One region of the Limosilactobacillus galli genome, then DNA from elsewhere that is predicted to be linked to it. Evidence: predicted binding sites of a transcription regulator. Region 1 holds the regulator's gene; the other holds the start of a gene.
What was found. The regulator CtsR, encoded in region 1, represses protease genes until heat stress. The targets are predictions, from matches to a motif close to TTGGTCAAAAAAGGTCAAANA.
Positions count from the first base shown of each region.

Region 2: ftsH (ATP-dependent zinc metalloprotease FtsH) is a predicted target of CtsR. The motif match lies at 3,176-3,196, and genes of this name have one in related genera.

Region 1 is NZ_CANCWK010000042.1:9,119-14,983, reverse strand. Features, by position in the region: gene QOS10_RS07760 (ATP-dependent Clp protease ATP-binding subunit) at 1-2,145, opposite strand, end outside; gene QOS10_RS07755 (CtsR family transcriptional regulator) at 2,159-2,626, opposite strand; gene adhP (alcohol dehydrogenase AdhP) at 2,769-3,791, opposite strand; gene QOS10_RS07745 (matrixin family metalloprotease) at 4,021-4,704, opposite strand; gene QOS10_RS07740 (SDR family NAD(P)-dependent oxidoreductase) at 4,886-5,467, shown strand; gene QOS10_RS07735 (SDR family oxidoreductase) at 5,467-5,646, shown strand; gene QOS10_RS07730 (NAD-dependent succinate-semialdehyde dehydrogenase) at 5,745-5,865, opposite strand, start outside.
Region 2 is NZ_CANCWK010000010.1:33,700-39,564, forward strand. Features, by position in the region: gene QOS10_RS03675 (RNA-binding S4 domain-containing protein) at 1-103, shown strand, start outside; gene QOS10_RS03680 (FtsB family cell division protein) at 211-561, shown strand; gene QOS10_RS03685 (S1 domain-containing RNA-binding protein) at 728-1,237, shown strand; gene tilS (tRNA lysidine(34) synthetase TilS) at 1,200-2,594, shown strand; partial or broken gene hpt (hypoxanthine phosphoribosyltransferase) at 2,608-3,151, shown strand; gene ftsH (ATP-dependent zinc metalloprotease FtsH) at 3,252-5,393, shown strand; gene hslO (Hsp33 family molecular chaperone HslO) at 5,462-5,865, shown strand, end outside.

The DNA.
Region 1 (5,865 bases):
CCGGTTGAGGAATTCTGGCCGGAAGTGCAACTTCAACTGCTGCCGGATAGCCGCGGCCATGGCATTGTAATCGTGGCTCATATCCTTGGCGCCAAAGCCGACTTCTTTTTCATCCTGAAGCTGAGTTGCCCCCAGATTGGAAGTCATGATAATGATCGTGTTCCGGAAGTCCACCTTACGGCCCTTGGCGTCGGTCAGATAGCCATCATCCAAGACCTGCAGCAAGAGGTTGAAGACGTCTGGGTGGGCCTTCTCGGCTTCATCCAAGAGTACAACGGAGTACGGGTGCTGACGAACCTTTTCGGTCAGCTGGCCCCCTTCGTCGTAACCCACGTAGCCTGGCGCGGCACCAATCAGTCGGCTGGTACTGTACTTCTCCATGTACTCGGACATATCGATCCGGATCATGTTGTCTTCCGAGCCAAACATGGCCTCGGCCAGCGCCTTGGCTAATTCAGTCTTTCCGACCCCGGTTGGCCCCAAGAACATGAAGGAACCGATTGGCCGGTTGGGATCCTTAAGGCCGCTGCGAGCCCGCCGGATAGCCTTAGCCACGGCACTAACAGCTTCGTCCTGGCCGATCACCCGCCGGTGAAGAACCCGTTCAAGGTTGACCAGCCGTTCACTCTCGCTCTTCTTCAGCTGCGTCAACGGAATACCTGTCCATTCAGCCACAACCTTAGCAACATCTTCACCGGTAACTTTCAGGCGGTAGCCGCCCTTTTCTGCTGAACGGTGTGCCAGCTCTTTCTTCTGCCGGTCGAGTTCCGCCTTCAACGTCAGTTCATCCCGGCGGAGCTGAGCAGCCCGATCAAAGTTCTGGTTCTCAATGGCCGTTTCCTTGGCAGTGCGCAGGTCATCCAGCTTGCTCTCAAGTGATGGCTGCCGGTCTTTCTTCTCTTCGGCGTCGATCCGGACCATGGCTGCCGACTCATCCATCAGGTCAATGGCCTTATCCGGCAGGAAACGATCAGAAATATAACGGGAAGAAAGCTTGACCGCTTGTTCCAGGGCATCATCCGTAATCTTAACGTGGTGGTGTTCCTCGTACTTTGGCCGCAAGCCCTTCAGAATGTGGAGAGCAACCTCTGGCGTCGGCTCATCCACCTGAACGGTAGCAAACCGCCGTTCCAGGGCCGCATCGGATTCGATATGCTTCTGGTACTCGTCCAGGGTAGTCGCCCCGATCGTCTGCAGTTCGCCTCGGGCCAGGGCCGGCTTCAGAATGTTGGAAGCATCGATGGCCCCCTCGGCCCCACCGGCACCGATCAGGGTGTGCAGTTCATCAATGAAGAGGATGACGTGCCCATCATTTTGGATCTCCTCAATAACCTTCTTCAACCGGTTTTCAAATTCACCACGGTACTTAGTGCCAGCAACCAGGGAGCCCATGTCGAGGACCATCAGCCGCTTGTTGGCCAGCTCTTCTGGAACGGTCCCCGCGACCATCTGCTGGGCCAGTCCCTCGACGATCGCTGTCTTACCAACCCCGGGTTCCCCGATCAGGACGGGGTTGTTCTTCGTCCGCCGACTCAGGATCTGGATAACCCGCTTGATCTCCTTGTCCCGGCCGACAACTGGATCGAGGCGCTTGGTCCGGGCAAGCTGCGTCATGTCACGGGCAAGCTTGTCCAGGGTTGGGGTTCCCGCCGCCTGGTTATTGTTACCGTCTTGGCTGGCACGGCGCTGGACCTGGCTCTCGGAAATACCGAGCCGCCGCAGTGTTACCTTCCGGACCTGCCGCGGCAGGACGTCCAGGCTGTACAGAATCCGCGACGAAAGGACTCCTTCGTCCGCGATCAGGGCCAGCAACAGGTGCTCGGTCCCAATCTTCAGGGCATGCATCTGTTGAGCCTCCCGTCCGGCCAATGCCAAAACCTGCTTAGCTTTCGGTGAGTACGGCAGGTAGTCGGCGGGGCCGAGATCATCCATGGTTCCGTAGCCGATCAGCCGCTCGATCTCTTCACGAATATCATCGCTGGTGATTGAGAACTGCTCAAAGATCTTATTGGCAATCCCGTCCTTGTCCATCGACAGGGCCAATAGGAGGTGCTCAGTCCCCACCGCTTGGTGCTTAAAGTATTTTGCCTGTTCATGAGCAATTGCTAAAACGTGCTTAGCGCTAGGTGTAAACATGTTATCCATCTGCAATCAACCTCTAACTTTCATACCGTAATCGATTAAGAAACGAAACTAAAATCCGTGCGCGGAGTTTATTCTCCATATTGGTATCATCAACTGCTAAAGTCTGCTTCGATAGTGCCACCAGCATCAAATCGCCCTCGCGTCGCGAAATCACTTTCTCGTTGTAGAGCGTTTCTATAATCGCGAACGCTTCCCGTTCACGAATTGAATCGCCAATTGCTTGGACCAGTGAGTTTAGCACATCTACGTCGGCAAGTAAATTAACTCGCTCAATGCGGATGTAGCCGCCACCGCCCCGCTTGCTCTGGACGAGGTAACCATTCTGAATGGTGAACCGGGTCTTGATCACATAATTGATTTGTGATGGAACAACGTTAAAATGATCAGCAATTTCAGAACGGCGGATCTCGATCTGGGTGTCATCACCAAAGATTTCTTTGAGATATGCTTCGATAATATCCGAAATACTTCGGTTCTCCATTTCATCGCCCTCCATCATCTGACTAATCTTGACCATTATTTTACCATATTTTCCCCGTTTCTGCCCGTCCAACGTCCTACGAAAAAAGGGCTATAGGAAAACTTAATCTCCTATAGCTCTTAATTTATTAACTTAAATTCAATTAGTCTTCAAGGCTGAAGTCAACAACGTTCCGACCAACAACCTTGTTATCCTTCAGTTCTTGGATCATGTCATTGATTTCAGAAAGCTTACGAGTGCGAACGATTGGGTGAACCTTGCCTTCAGCACCGAATTGGAAGCATTCTGCCAAGTCTTGACGAGTACCAACCAGTGAACCGGCAACGATGATCCCATCCAGAACCGTCTTGGCAATGTTCAGCTTCATGTCACCTTGTGGAAGGGCAACGGCAACTAAGCGGCCATCTGGACGCAGGGAGTTAACGGCTTGGTCAAAGGCAGCAGTCGTAACGGCAGTAACAACTGCGGCGTGAACACCGCCAACCTTCTTTTGGATTTGTTCGTCAACGTCACCATCATGACGGTTGATAACAATTTCAGCACCGTTTTCCTTAGCAGCTTGCAGCTTGTCAGGGTTACCATCAACGGCGATAACGTGAGCGCCGAAGACGTTGTGAGCAAATTGGATACCGAGGTTACCAAGACCACCGGCACCAACGATTGATACCCATTGACCAGGCTTGATGTCAGCAACCTTCAGTGCCTTGTACATCGTAACACCGGCACAGGTCAAAGAAGTTGCTTCAACTGGGTCCAGACCTTCTGGAACCTTAACAGCGTAGTCAGCTGGAACGATGCATTGTTGAGCCATCGCACCATCAGCGGTGTAACCAGCGTTCAGGACGTTACGGCAAAGAGTTTCCCGGCCAGTCAGGCAGTATTCACAGTGGCCACAGCCCTTGAAGAACCAAGCGATTGATACCCGGTCCCCAACCTTCAGAGAGGTAACGCCAGGGGCAACCTTGGATACACGGCCGACACCTTCGTGACCGATAATCCGGCCCGGCTTCTTGCCGAAGTCACCGGCAGCAACGTGCAGGTCGGTGTGGCAAAGACCACAGTATTCCATGTCAACTAAAGCTTCACCTGGCTTGAGATCACGAAGCTTAACATCCTTAACAGTAACGTATCCATCTACTGGATCATTAATAACAGCAGCTTTCATAAGGTAAATTCTCCCTTTCAAAGACATGTTCTACTTTTCACAATTGTTATAATAGCAGAACCATCCCTGTTTTTAAAGGCTATTCCATAAGTTTTTCATCGCATCAAGTGAACCAATTACCATTAAATTAGCAATGACAGCGCTACTGCTGGATTGACTGAGGGCAAACCAATCATAAAATTAAATTATATTGCTAACTAAAAGTAACAAGATTGTGAAGCAATCACAATTACTCCCGGTGTCTATCATACAGGAGGCGAACCGTTGCCCGATCATCCTTGGTGATCCCGGTCTTGACATTGCGGGGAATCATGACACTGTGCATGTACTCCGGCGCATGGGCCAGGCCAAGCGCATGCCCCAGTTCATGCTCGGCAATCTCCGTTCGGAAAGTCCGGTTGGTATAGTCCAGCTGTCCGGCATCCAGGGTTGAGCGGGCTCGAATTAGCGCGTGGGTGTCCGGGTTATATTCTGTACTGGTCGACCCCAGCTGGGACGATACATAGCCCACGGTTGTTGTTGGGGCGGTACTAGTCAGCGACCCGTCCTGAGCAATAATATCGGCACGATCCTCGTCGCGGCACCAGCTGATATGAACCGCCCCCGTATTATTCCAAGCCCTCACTGCCCCCCTAAAGGCCGTCTGTAACGCCTTATCCCGGGTTTGCATATAGATCCGCAGGTTCCGGGTCGGCCAGCGGTAGCCTTCAATGGGGGTCGGCGTCCTGGACGGCAGGCTAAGGGTCCTGGCGCCGGCACGTGTCGCCTGGGCGGTGTTGCTCCCTGTCATCTGGCCATCTTCTGTGCTGAAGATCGATGATTGATTAATAGAAGAAATGGGATCAGCGTTAACGGGCAGACCGATTCCGACAACGGCTGCTAAAACGCTTAGCAGCAATAAAAGACGTTTCACAATTCTCACCTCTCCTAACTACTAATAATGATGGGGGATTTTTAGCTGGGAAGCAACAATTAAGGCTTCGCAAAATTATTGTAATATTTCGGTAACTTAAATTTAATTATCCATTGCCGGACTTTATTGATATCATGTAACCAACATTTTTTACAAATCATAACAAAGAGAGAGCTTATCTATGTCAAAACGACTGAACGATAAAGTAGCACTGATCACCGGAGCAGCGAGCGGCCAGGGAGCAGCTGAACCGGCCCTCTTTGTTAAGGAAGGGGCCAAGGTGATTGCCACCGATATCAACGCCAAGCTCCTCAACAAGCACGTTGATACCCTGAAAGAGCAATACGGTGACGCAATTCTGCCATTAAAGCTGGACGTTACGAAAGAAGACGAGTGGATTGACGCCGTGGCCCAGGGGATTAATAAGTTCAAGAAGATCGATATTCTGGTAAACAACGCCGGAATCGGAATCACTGACAAGACTTCCGGTTTGACCGACTCCACGGTTGACGACTGGCACCTCTTCATGGATACCAACGCCATGTCGCACTTCTTAGGGATGAAGTACGTCGTTCCTGAGATGAAGAAAATCGGCGGTGGCTCAATTATCCACATCCCATCCCTTGCCAGTGTCCAAGGGACTGCCGGGGCCCCACCTTGCACGGCCTCTAAGGGGGCTTCCCGGGCATTTACGAAGGGAGCGGCACGTGACCTTGGCAAGTTGTCAACTCCGTCCTGCCCGGCTGGATCGTTACCCCGCTGATGCAGGCCTTTACCCTCAACAAGCAACTTCTAGACTCGCTGATCGCCGGGATTCCGCTTGGCCACCTTGGTGATCCCGAGGACGTGGCCTACCCGGTCCTCTTCCTGGCCAGTGACGAAGCTAAATACGTTAACGGCGCTGAGTTAATCGTCGACGGCGGGCAATCCGTCCGGGGATAACACACAACGTCCATAAACTTGAAATACCGTTCAGAATCTCTGGGGAAATTCTGAACGGTATTTTGTATTTATCTGAATTATCGGCACTGACTTTTGTCTTATGCCTCTGGTTCGTATACCAGATGGTCATTGACAAAGGACTTGAAGCCCTGTTCAGCCAGCTCACGGCCATAGCCAGAATGCTTAACCCCGCCAAATGGCAATTCTGGAAGGGAGGCC
Region 2 (5,865 bases), on a different contig from region 1:
TGAGGTGGTTAAGATCAATCAGATCGTTGAGACTACCAAGAAGAGCGAAGCAGAGGATATGTACGAAATTGTCGATGAGAAGTACGCCGAGAATTTTGACTAAAACTATAAAAAAGTTGATATTTTGTTCGATAGGTTATGGACAATAGGGCATTTTCGCTGATATACTAGTTTAGAAAATAAAGTTTGGAATGTAAGGAGGAGAATCAATTGAAAAATCGCAAAGTCGTTCAGCTTGAGACTCCTCATACCCAGCAGGTGAGCGTGGATCGCCGGGTCCGGCGCCGTGTTCATATCCGGCGTTTTGAGCGGATTGTAGCGGTCTTTTTACTCATCTTTCTTTTTCTGGGTTTTCAGATTGTGCGAAGCCGCTATGCACTGGCAAAGGTCAATACCAATATCCACCAGACGGAAGTTCAGCTGGCGGATCAAAAGGTCAGGGGACGAGAGCTGAATCAGCAGGTCAAACAGCTGCACGATCCCGAATATATTCAGCAGGTAATTCGTTCCAAGTACAACTATTCTAAGCAAGGCGAAACGGTTTATAATCTTGATAATTAATAAAGGTCGCGCGGACCGGTCGAAAGATCAGCTTCGCGCGATTTTTTGCTTGATTTAGCCCTAATAATGGTTCAAACTATACTTGTTTATCGAAATTTGTATGGTATACTCATTACAATATAATTACAAAAATGATTAGATGATTCGAGGAGGATCTTAGAGTTTCATGGCAATTGAAGTGGGAGCAAAGGTTTCAGGTAAGGTTTCAGGAATTACAAACTTTGGTGCGTTCGTTGACCTGGACGACAACCAAACGGGACTGGTACACATCAGCCAGATTTCTGATAAGTACATTAAGGACATTCATGATGTTTTGTCAGTAGGGGACACGGTGACGGTTAAGGTTACCCGGATTGGTGACGATGGCAAGATCGCCCTTTCAATGAAAGCGGCAGCTCCACATGAACACCATGAAGGCCATGAACACGGTCGCTTCGATCATCGTCAGCACGGTGAAGGCCGTCATTTCGACCACGAACGCAACAATGACTTCCGTGGTCACCGGGACAACCACCGAGGCGGCAGCTTTAACGGCAATCGGCGCCACAGCAGTCACCAACACGAAGATTTTGACGACATGCTGGCCGGCTACTTAAAGGAAAGCGAATCCCGTCTGTCCACCCTTAAGCGGCAGACGGATGGTAAGCGTGGCGGCCGTGGCGGTCGGCGGAGCTAACATGACGACAATATTAAAACAATTTGAGCGGCACCTCGAACAGGGCCGCTTTTTTGCTAAGGACGACCTAGTGATTGTTGCCGTCTCGACGGGGGTCGATTCGATGGCCTTGCTGGACCTTTTGCAACGTCTCCCGGCTGGCCGGCGTCCCCGTCTGCTGGTCGCCCACGTGAATCACGAGCTGCGTGACCAGAGTACGGTCGAAGAAGCCTACCTGACCGACTACTGCAGACAGGCCGGACTGTCATTGCGGGTGGCCCACTGGCCCAAGGAGGATCATCCTGAACACGGGGTTGAGGAGGCGGCCCGCCATTTTCGTTACGCCTTCTTCAAGCGCTTGCTGACTGAATACCACGCTGCGGCGGTGGTGACGGCCCACCATGCCAATGACCTCGCCGAAACCATGCTGATGAAGATGACGCGCGGTGGCCAGCTGGACCAGCTTGTTGGGATTCGTGATCAGCGCCCGCTGGGAAGGGGGAAGCTCGTTCGGCCTCTGTTGCCGTTCACTAAGGCAGAATTGTATCGGTATGCTCGGGCCCGGGGACTGAAGTGGTTTGAGGACCAGACCAACCAAGAGCTGACGGTGGCCCGCAATCGTTACCGTCACCAGATCATTCCGGCCCTGGAACGGGAAAATCACCAGCTAATCACCCACCTGCTTGATTATCGGGCACAGCTGACGGAACTGCTGGCCTGGCGAAATCAGGAGCTTGCCCGCCTGCTTGATACTGTTCAAGCGGGGCAGCATCTGGAACTGGTTGCCTTTACCCAGCTACCGGATTTTCAACAGGCAGAGCTGCTGCGCTACTGGCTGGAACAATCTGGGGTGACAGATCTCAAGGCAGACCTGATTGACCAGGTCCGGCGGGTTCTGAATAATCCCCAAAAGCCGCAGGGACTGATTGAGCTTCCTGGGAGTTCTGTATTAGTTAAGGACTATGCAGAGTGCCGGCTGGAAAATATCGATAAATTATCGTCCCAACGGCAAAAAGCACCGGTGTATATGGTAAAATTGGGCCAACAGTACCCAATTGATAAGCAGCAAAAATTGCTAGTAACAACCATGCAAGATGCAAGGGGAATGGAAATGTGGCTATCGCCGGATCAGCTGCCCTTGACCCTGCGTCCCTGGCAACCTGGTGATCGCCTCCGTCTTAAGGGCGGCGGGCACCAATCAGTACACCGGGTTCTGATTGACCAAAAGGTGAACGCGGGTGATCGCGGCTCCCAGCTGGTCCTGGTTGATGCTCGTGGAACGGTGGTCTGGCTAATCGGCCGGAAGTGGAGCTGGTTTGACCGCCCTGCCGATTACCGCCAGCGCTGGCAACGGCTGTTTATTGGGATCATAAAATGAAGAGGAGAAACTTATGAATAACGATATCGAAAAAGTCCTATTTTAGTAAGGAAGATATTCAAGCGGCCACTGATCGTTTGGCTAAGCAGCTGTCGGATGAATATCGGGACAAGCGACCACTGATCATCTCGGTCTTGACCGGGGCAGTTCTGTTTACCGTTGACATGATCGAGAAGATGGATATCATGGCCCAGCTCGACTTCATCGACATCTCAACCTACTATGGCGGTGCCCAGTCCACGGGTAAGCTGACCTTGATCCACGACCTGACGACCGACGTCAAGGGCCGCAATGTCCTGATCATGGAAGACATCGTCGATAGCGGGCACACGCTCAAATTCCTGGTCGACCTCTTGAAGGAGCGGGGAGCCAAGAGCATCAAGACTGCTACCATGATGGATAAGCCGGAGGGCCGGCAGTACGATGTGACCGTCGACTACTACGGTGTCCGGGTACCTAACGAGTTCCTGGTTGGCTACGGCTTGGACTACAAGGGCTACTACCGGAACCTCCCTTATATTGGCATTCTGAAGCCGTCCGTTTACCAGGAGGACTAGGGCCTAAATTGGTCATTTAATTTAATGGTCAATATTTGTCAAGTATGCTATTATAGTGGATACAATTATTAAAATTGATGCTGGTAGTTAGGAGGTTGTTATGAACAACAATCGTAGAAACAATAATTTCACTCATAACGTTCTCTTCTACGCCGTGATGTTCTTATGTATCATGGGAATTGTCTACTTCTTCTTTGGCGGCAATCAAACCAACAGCCAGAGCAAGACTGTTTCCCAGAGTGAGTTCATCTCTGAACTGAAGACCAACAAGGTTAAGAGTGTCCAGCTACAACCAAACGGTGGAGTGTACAAGGTTAACGGGACTTATCGCAAGCCTCAGAGCAACAATGATGATTCCACTAACGGCTTTGCACTAGCACCACAACGTAACAACAAGGTTTCACACTTCCAAGGTTCCGTCCTGCAGAGTGACGTAACAGTCAGCCAGCTGCAACGCTACGCCAACAAGCACAATGTTTCATTGAGCACGCGGGCCGAAGAATCCAACAGTATTTGGATGAACCTGTTGCTGACGGTTCTGCCGCTGGTCATCATGATCTTCTTCTTCTACATGATGATGGGCCAAGCTGGCCAAGGTGGCGGCGGCCGTGGAGTAATGAGCTTTGGCAAGACCAAGGCTAAGCCAGCGGACCCGAAGAAGAATAAGGTTCGCTTCTCCGATGTTGCCGGTGAAGAGGAAGAAAAGCAGGAATTGGTTGAAGTTGTTGAATTCCTGAAGAATCCGAAGAAATTCACCCGTCTTGGTGCCAAGATTCCATCTGGGGTCTTGCTGGAGGGGCCTCCGGGTACTGGTAAGACCTTGCTGGCCAAGGCCGTTGCCGGTGAATCGGGAGTACCATTCTTCTCCATCTCTGGTTCTGACTTCGTTGAAATGTTCGTCGGTGTTGGTGCCAGCCGTGTCCGGGACCTGTTTGACCAGGCCAAGAAGGCGGCCCCAGCGATCATCTTCATCGATGAAATTGACGCCATCGGCCGACGCCGTGGAAACGGCATGGGCGGCGGTAACGACGAACGTGAGCAGACCCTGAACCAATTGCTGGTTGAAATGGACGGATTCCAGGGGGACGAAGGAGTCATCGTGATGGCGGCGACGAACCGTTCCGATGTCCTTGATCCGGCCCTCCTGCGGCCAGGTCGTTTTGACCGGAAGATCTTGGTTGGTCGGCCCGACGTTAAGGGTCGTGAAGCCATCCTGCGGGTTCACGCCAAGAATAAGCCGATCGCACCAGATGTTGATCTGAAGGAAATTGCCAAGCAGACCCCTGGCTTTGTCGGGGCGGACCTGGCAAACTTGCTGAACGAGGCGGCCCTGCTGGCAGCCCGGCGCGGCAAGAATGAGATCGATGCTTCTGACTTGGATGAAGCCGAAGACCGGGTTATCGCGGGTCCAGCTAAGCACGACCGGGTCGAATCTGCCCAAGAGCGGAAGACCGTGGCCTACCACGAAGCCGGGCACACGATTGTTGGGCTGGTCTTAAACGATGCCCGGGTTGTCCACAAGGTAACGATTGTGCCGCGTGGTCGGGCCGGCGGTTACGCCATCATGCTGCCGCGTGAAGACGAGATGCTGATGTCTAAGAAGAACGCCAAGGAACAGATTGCCGGTTTGATGGGTGGTCGTGCGGCTGAAGAGCTGATCTTCAAGTCCCAGTCCTCTGGTGCTTCTAATGACTTTGAGCAGGCAACCCAGATTGCGCGGGCCATGGTTACCCAGTACGGGATGAGCGAGAAGATCGGTCCAGTTGAACTGCAGAGTTCCGGCCAGGTCTTCACCGGCCAGGGTTACGATCAGTCGCCTTACTCTGAGAAGACGGCGGCCCTTGTGGATGAAGAAATTCGGCGGATCTTGAATGAAGGCCACGAACAAGCCCTTCATATCATTGAGACGCACCGTGAACAGCACAAGGCGATTGCTGAGGCCTTGCTGAAGTACGAGACCCTGAACGAGAAGGAAATTCTCAGCCTCTACAAGACGGGGAAGATCCCAGAAAAGGATCACGCTGCTGAAGATGAGAAGGCCTATGCCCAAACCTTTGAAGAATCCAAGCGGGCACTTGAACGCATGGAAGATGAGAAGTGGGACAGCCGGAACGAACCTGCTGACGAGGATCAGGCTAAGAATGAGCTGCCAGCATCAACTGACGACTATTCGACTGACCAAAGTGATCAAAATAACCAAAACGATCATGATGACTCAGCAGATTCCGATCATCGTGAATAGTAAAATGCTAAAATAGGAGCAGACATCAGAACGTGTCGCTCCTATTTTTAATTTGAGGGGGAAATATTATGAAGACAACAGATTACTTAGTAAAGAGCATGACCAAGGATGGTAAATTTCGGGCCTATGCCGTGAACGCCACCCAGCTGGTCGAAAAGGCCCACGAGATTCATGACACCTGGAGCGCTTCCTCAGCTGCTTTGGGTCGGACCCTGGTAGGGACGCTCCTGCTGGCCACTGCCGGCCTGCAGGGAGAAGCCGGCATGACGGTTAAAATTCAAGGTAACGGCCCGGTTGGCTACATTGTCGCTGACGGGACGGCTAAGGGGACGGTTAAGGGCTACATGGGAAACCCGCACGTTAACCTGCCAAGCAATGACAAGGGGAAGATCGACGTTGCCGGGGCAGTCGGCACGAAGGGAACCCTGTCCGTCACCAAGATGGCCCCTGGTGACAAGACCCCGTACACCGG